2 linked regions of the Pokkaliibacter sp. MBI-7 genome follow. The protein of the gene in region 1 interacts with the protein of each later gene in a pairwise test. Links are inferred from orthologs where the notes say so. Each region holds a gene or a part of one and is shown on either strand. Other genes may lie near its edges.

What was found.
Region 2: the proteins of QCD60_RS23315 (region 1) and ptsN interact in binary tests that used the Escherichia coli proteins (3 or more experiments, as listed by UniProt). The link is inferred for Pokkaliibacter sp. MBI-7 from one-to-one orthologs.

The regions. Positions count from the first base shown.
Region 1 is NZ_JARVTG010000002.1:798,681-802,216, forward strand. What follows is about bases 37-3,249. They hold QCD60_RS23315 (sensor histidine kinase KdpD), read left to right. Parts: upstream 37-400; coding sequence 401-3,049; downstream 3,050-3,249. Other genes in these bases: kdpC (potassium-transporting ATPase subunit KdpC), read left to right, coding at 37-152; QCD60_RS23320 (response regulator transcription factor), read left to right, coding at 3,080-3,249. In the rest of the region: more of kdpC, read left to right, coding at 1-36; more of QCD60_RS23320, read left to right, coding at 3,250-3,536. UniProt on the Escherichia coli protein: Member of the two-component regulatory system KdpD/KdpE involved in the regulation of the kdp operon. KdpD may function as a membrane-associated protein kinase that phosphorylates KdpE in response to environmental signals.
Region 2 is NZ_JARVTG010000001.1:838,948-842,076, reverse strand. Bases 141-2,946 are described here. They hold ptsN (PTS IIA-like nitrogen regulatory protein PtsN), read right to left. Parts: upstream 1,873-2,946; coding sequence 1,408-1,872; downstream 141-1,407. Other genes in these bases: QCD60_RS03740 (RNA polymerase factor sigma-54), read right to left, coding at 2,294-2,946; raiA (ribosome-associated translation inhibitor RaiA), read right to left, coding at 1,882-2,190; rapZ (RNase adapter RapZ), read right to left, coding at 557-1,411; QCD60_RS03760 (HPr family phosphocarrier protein), read right to left, coding at 270-542. In the rest of the region: mgtE (magnesium transporter), read right to left, coding at 1-119; more of QCD60_RS03740, read right to left, coding at 2,947-3,129. UniProt on the Escherichia coli protein: Seems to have a role in regulating nitrogen assimilation.

The sequences.
Region 1 (3,536 bases):
AGGCGCCGCTGGTGGCAGCGGCGCGGCAGGTGCCGGTTACCGATGTGGAAGCGCTGGTGCAGCAGCTGGCACAACGCGCTGGGCGAGAGGAACCGATAGTCAATGTGCTGCAGCTGAATATGGCGCTGGATAAGGTGCTTTCCGCCCGTTGATGAGACATTCGGGGCGAGTGACGTTAGTTCCATGGCAGTATCTGAGTTAGCAGGATAGTCGGCGTCCCCTCTCCCTAAATCCCTCTCCCACGAGGGGAGAGGGACTTGTTCGAGTGCACTGAAAAATTGCCGTTTGCGTGACAGCTTGCTGGCCTGCTCCCGAGCACTGAACAGACTCCCTCGGTGCTTTGCTTAACCGGGGGGAAGCCATGCCATACCCATACGCCAATCCAAGGTGAGTAACGACGTTGAACCAGGATGACAGAGCCGATGCCCTGCTGGCACAGCTCAAGCACGAACAACCCGGCAAACTGACGGTGTTTCTCGGTGCAGCACCGGGAGTGGGGAAAACCTACGCCATGCTCAACGCGGCCCTGCAGAAACAGGCCGAAGGCATCGGCGTCGTGACCGGCATAGTGGAAACCCACGGCCGCGAAGACACCGCCCGTCTGGCCAGACAACTGCCGCTGCACCCTCTCAGGGTAGAGGACTATCAGGGTATCCATCTGCAGGAACTGGATCTGGACGGCCTGCTGCAACGACGCCCTCCGCTGGTGCTGATCGACGAACTGGCGCATAGCAATGTTGGCAGTGGCCGCCATCGCAAGCGTTTTCAGGATGTCGAAGAGCTGCTGGCTGCAGGGATTGATGTGTACACCACGGTCAATATCCAGCATATCGCCAGCCTTAATGACACGGTGGCAGGCATCACCGGCGTGCGGGTCAGAGAAACCGTACCCGACCGGCTGCTGGAACAGGCCAGTGAGATCATTCTTGTCGACCTGCCGCCGCGAGAGCTGATTGGCCGCCTCAAGGCAGGCAAGGTCTATCTGCCGGAACAGGCCCGGGCCGCCATAGAAGCCTTCTTCAGCCTGCCCAACCTCACCGCATTACGCGAACTGTCGCTACGCACCGTGGCGGCACATGTCGATACCGAGTTCAAACAGAATCTGCAGGCGCAGGGGCTGCGCTCTGAGCAGGAAGTGCAGCCACGGCTGATGGTGTGCATTGATGCCGACACCGATGCCGAGCGGCTGATCCGCTTTGGCAAACAGCGTGCTGAACTGCGCCAGATGCCGTGGCTGGTGGTACATGTTGATCGTGGCCGCAGCCTTGATGAACAGGGCCAGCAGCGCCTGCGGCAGTCATTCCTGCTGGCAGAAGAGCTGGGTGCCCAGTGCCTGCGCCTGCAGGGCCGCGATGTCGCGGCAGAGCTGATGGCCTGTGCTGAGCGTCAGCACGTCAGCGATATTCTGCTGGGCCGGCATCGCCCCCGTCGTGGCTGGCGCAAGCTGGTGCCTTATACCTCACGGCGGCTGCTCAAACATGGCCAGCAGTTCACCCTGACCTTTCTGGCCGGGGCCGAGCAGCCGCATCCGTCTCGCCCGTGGCGCCTGCGTGGCAGGGTGTCCGAGTATGTGCAGGCCAGCGTCATCATGCTGCTGGCCTTCTCTACCGCCATCGCCATTGATCATGTGCTCGGCATCACCAATATCCTCATGGTGCTACTGGTCGGTGTGCTGATGGCGTCACTGCGCACCAGTGTCGGCCCTGCCCTGTTCAGCGCCCTGCTGGGTTTTATCGGCTTCAACTTCTTTTTTACCGAGCCGCGCTACACCCTGATGATGTTCCACCGTGAAGACATTCTGACCGTCAGCTTTTTTCTGATCCTGTCGTCAGTGATCGGCAGCCTGACTGTACGCCTGCGCGAACAGATTCAGGCGCAGCGCTATGCCCAGGCCACCACCGATACCCTGTTCAGCCTCAGCCGTCAGCTAATGACGGCCGCCGATGAGAAAAGCATTCTGCTGTGTGGCCGTCGTTTTATCAGTGAATGGCTGAATGGCCCGGTCGTGGTGGTACGCGGTCGCTCGGAAGAGCAGCTGCAGCTGCTGGGCGATGCAGATACCCCCCTCCTCGAAGAGCGGGAATGGGCCACTGCGCGCTGGTCGTGGCAACGCGGCTTACCCGCTGGTGCAGGTACCGATACCCTGAACAGCAGCCACTGGTGCTGGATGCCACTGGTTTCCGAGCGCGGTGTACTGGCACTGCTGGGTATTCAGTCGCCGCCCTGGCAGCCGGAGCGCAAAAGTCAGCTGGCAACGCTGATCCGCCAGCTGGTGCTGGCACTGGAACGGGCGCGTCTCAATGAAGATCTGGAAAGTGCCCGGATTCAGGGGGAAACCGAACAGCTCAAATCAGCCCTGCTCTCATCCGTTTCACACGACCTGCGGACGCCGCTGGCCAGCATGATCGGCGCCGTTTCCAGCCTGATTCATTATGAAGACAGACTGAGCCAGGATGATCGCCACAGCCTGCTGGAAACGACATTGCAGGAAGCCGAACGGCTTAACCGCTACATCCAGAATCTGCTCGACATGACCCGACTGGGTTATGGCCGCATGAAACTGGAGCGTGACTGGGTCAGCCTTGATGACATCATCGCCTCGGCCCTGCAGCGCCTGCATTCGGTACTCAGCCACTGTCGGGTCAGACTGCAAATCAGCCGTGACGTACCCCTGCTGTATGTGCACGCGGCGCTGATCGAACAGGCCATCATCAATATTCTGGAAAACGCTGCCCGCTTCTCGCCCGATCATGGCGAAATTCTGATCAGCGCTGCCATGCAGCACACCGAGCTGGTGTTGCAGATCAGTGATCAGGGGCCGGGCATCAGCGCCGAAGACCGCGAGCTGGTATTCGATATGTTCTATTCCGTGCAGAAAGGTGACCGTCAGGGTGGCGGCACCGGGCTCGGGCTGGCCATCTGTCAGGGTATGGTGGGCGCTCATGGTGGCAAGGTGGTTGCCCTGCCGGGGCCGGACCAGCGCGGCACCACCATGTCCATCCACTTGCCGCTGGAAAATCAGCCGCCACTCCCCGAAGATGACGACTGATGTTAACCCTGCCGGACACCGTACCCTGTCATGAATAACAACCGCGTTCTGATCATCGATGACGAGCCACAGATCATCCGTTTTCTCAGGATTGCCCTGCAGTCAGAAGGCTATGAGGTTCTGAGTGCAGAGAACGGCAGTGAAGGTATTCGTCAGGCTGCGCTGGGTAATCCGGCCCTGATCGTGCTGGATCTCGGCCTGCCGGACATGGACGGCACCGAGGTGCTGAAGCGGCTGCGAGAATGGAGCCAGACGCCGGTGCTGGTGCTGTCTGTCCGCTCGCGGGAGGACGACAAGGTGCAGGCGCTGGATGCGGGCGCCCATGACTACGTCACCAAACCTTTCGGCATTCAGGAGTTTATGGCACGGGTACGGGTGCTGCTGCGTAACCGTCCGCAAGCCGACGCCGTGCAGGATGTACAACAGGTGGCCATTGGTGAGTTGCTGCTGGATTTCGTCCACCGCCGCATCACGCTGGCGGGAGAAG
Region 2 (3,129 bases), on another replicon or contig:
TGGGCAACATCGGCGGGTTTCAGGCCGCCGTTCATCATTCGGCGTACCTGTTGTAGCTCACCGCTGCTGAGCGCGGCATTGAGGTATTCCAGCTGGCTGTGGTTCAGGGCCTGGGCCATAGCTCGTTCCTGGTGTGCGGATCTGCACCGCTGGGCACAGAGGCTGAGTTCCTAGATCACTGCTGAAATAGTATCTGAATATCCCGCTCATGCCAGTGCAATGGCAACGGGATTGAGGAGTGGAGGAGAGCAGCTGGTGGGTTAGGGAGGTTATTCTCCCTCTTCAAACCGATCATTGATCATAGCGGCAATGGCTTCCCAGGCTTGTGCCTCATCTTCGCCATCTAGCATGAACTGGAGTTCAGTACCGTTGCTGGCCGCCAGTAACATAACGGACATGATGCTTTTGGCATCAACCATCTTGCCGCCGATCTTGCCCATCTGGATCCGGCAGGTAAAACGGGTGGTCACACCGATCAGCTTAGCTGTTGCTCTGGCATGCAAGCCCAATTTGTTAATAAGCGTAATTTTCTCTTCGCGCATGCCGCATCCTGAAGTTAATCGAGCTCTCTGTGCCGAGTCTGGATGTGATGCCGAGTTGCAGTGAAGTAAGCGGCTAATTGCTCGACCATATAAACCGAGCGATGCTGGCCACCTGTACAACCTATGGCTACCGTCATATAGGCACGATTGTTGCGTTCATAATATGGTAGCCAAGTTTCTAACAAGTTACGCAGGTCATCAAGCATCTTGCCCACATCTGCCTCATTTTGCAGGTAGTCGATGACAGGTTGCTCACGCCCTGTGAAGCCACGCAGTGATGGAATCCAATGTGGGTTGGGCAGGCAGCGGACATCAAACACCAGGTCTGCATCCAGTGGCAGGCCATGCTTAAATCCGAACGACAGAAATAATACCGCCAGCTCCTGTGCACGGCCTGCAACGCGCACTTTGATCGTATCGCGCAAGTCGTACAGCGTCATATGAGTCGTGTCGATAGTCAGATCGGCACAGTTGGAAATAGGGCGAAGCAGTCTTCGCTCTTCCTGAATGGCTTCCTGGAGGCTGATGCGTCCATTGGTCAGCGGATGACGACGGCGGGTGGCGCTGAAGCGCTGAAGGAGGATGCTTTCATCAGCATCCAGATAAATCACTTCACAGTGGACACCCATGTTGCGGATGTCTTGCAATAGCACTGGAAGATCGCCCAGACCACCGGGAAGGTTGCGAGCGTCAATGCTGACAGCCATATTCTGACGCTCAGGGCTGGGAGACTTCTGAGCCTGCTCGACCAGTGCTTTCAGCAGGTCGACGGGCAGGTTATCAATGCAGTAGTAGCCAAGATCCTCCAGCGCGTTGAGTGCTGTACTTTTTCCTGATCCTGACCGACCACTGATGATAAAAAGTTTCATGATGTCTGAGCAGCTATATCCAGTGCTGTCTGATATAAGGCCTCTGCACTGCCAGCTCGGCGTAGGCGCTGCAGGTTGCTTTCATCCTGCAACAACCCGGCAACGCGTGCTAATGCCTGCAGATGAGAGTCATGAGCTTCTTCGGGAGCAAGCAGGACGAAAATCAGATCGACAGGCTGATTATCACGAGCATCGAAGTCGACAGGGTCTTTGAGATGTATCAATGCGCCAGTGACCTTGTCGCAGTCCTGTAAGCGGCAGTGAGGGATCGCAATCCCGCCACCCAGGCCTGTACTGCCTAGTCGCTCTCTACTCAGAAGGCCGTTGTAGATAGCGTCAACATCCAGATGGTCGAACTGGCTGGCCAGTAGTTCACTGGCCTGTTCCAGTACGCGCTTCTTGCTACTCCAGGCTGCACCTTCAATGGTGCATGCCTGGGTTAAAAGTTGGTTTAGTTGCATAGGTGAGGATTAACGTACCGTAACGCCGTGACTGCGTTCTTTTTGCTTTTCTTTATGCTTCAGTAGCTGGCGATCCAGTTTGTCTACCAGGCCGTCAATTGCAGCATACATATCACCATTTTCATGGGTGGCAAACAGCTCGCCACCTGCCAGATGAACATTGGCTTCGGCGATCTGGCGGGTTTTTTCCACGCTTAGAGTGACTTGAACGTTGGTGATGTTGTCAAAGTGACGTTCCAGCTTTTGTAGCTTGCTGTGAACGTAATCAGTGAGAGCAGGGGTGAGTTCCAGCTGATGGCCTGTGATATTTATTTGCATAGCACTCTCCTGAGTTGCCGGTGAATGTTTGCTGGTTGCATCTCAATATAGCCGTATGCTTGCAGGCTTCGTCAAATTTTTTTTGCGTCAAAAAATTTAGCTTTTAAACCAAACGTTTACGCTCATTCGATGGGGCAATACCCATAGCTTCGCGATATTTAGCCACAGTACGACGAGCCACATTGATACCCTGATCTTCCAGAAGGGTAGCCAGCTTGGCATCACTCAATGGCTTTTTCGGAGGCTCCTCGGCAATCAGCTTTTTGATTATGGCGCGAATTGCTGTCGAGGAGGCTTCCCCACCGTCGGATGTACCGACGTGGCTGGAGAAGAAGTACTTCAGTTCAAACACCCCACGTGGAGTGTGCATGAACTTCTGGGTTGTGACACGAGAAATAGTGGACTCGTGCATCTCCACTGCCTGAGCAATGTCTGCCAGGACCATCGGGCGCATTGCTTCTTCGCCCTCTTCAAAGAAGTCGAGTTGAAATTCAACAATCTTGGTGGCTACTTTGAGCAGGGTGTCGTTGCGACTTTGCAGGCTTTTGATAAACCAGCGTGCTTCTTGCAGCTGATTCTTCAGATAGGTGTTGTCGCTACTTGAGTCTGCGCGCTTGATCAGACTGGCGTAGCTATTGTTGATACGCAACCTGGGCATGGCATCCTGATTCAGTTCAATGAGCCATTGACCTTCTTTCTTGCTGACAACCACATCGGGGATCACATATTCCGAATCGCCAGAGGTAATGCTGGCGCCAGGGCGAGGATTAAGGGTCTGTATCAAATGAATGACGGCGGCCAGCTCTTCTTCGCTCAGACGGGTGCGACGCATCAGGGTTGCATAGTCTCGGGTGCCAAGCAGATTCAGGTGCTGCGCAATGATGTCCAGAGCCTGTTGTCGCCACTGTGTCTCGACAGGTAGCTGTCGCAACTGGATAG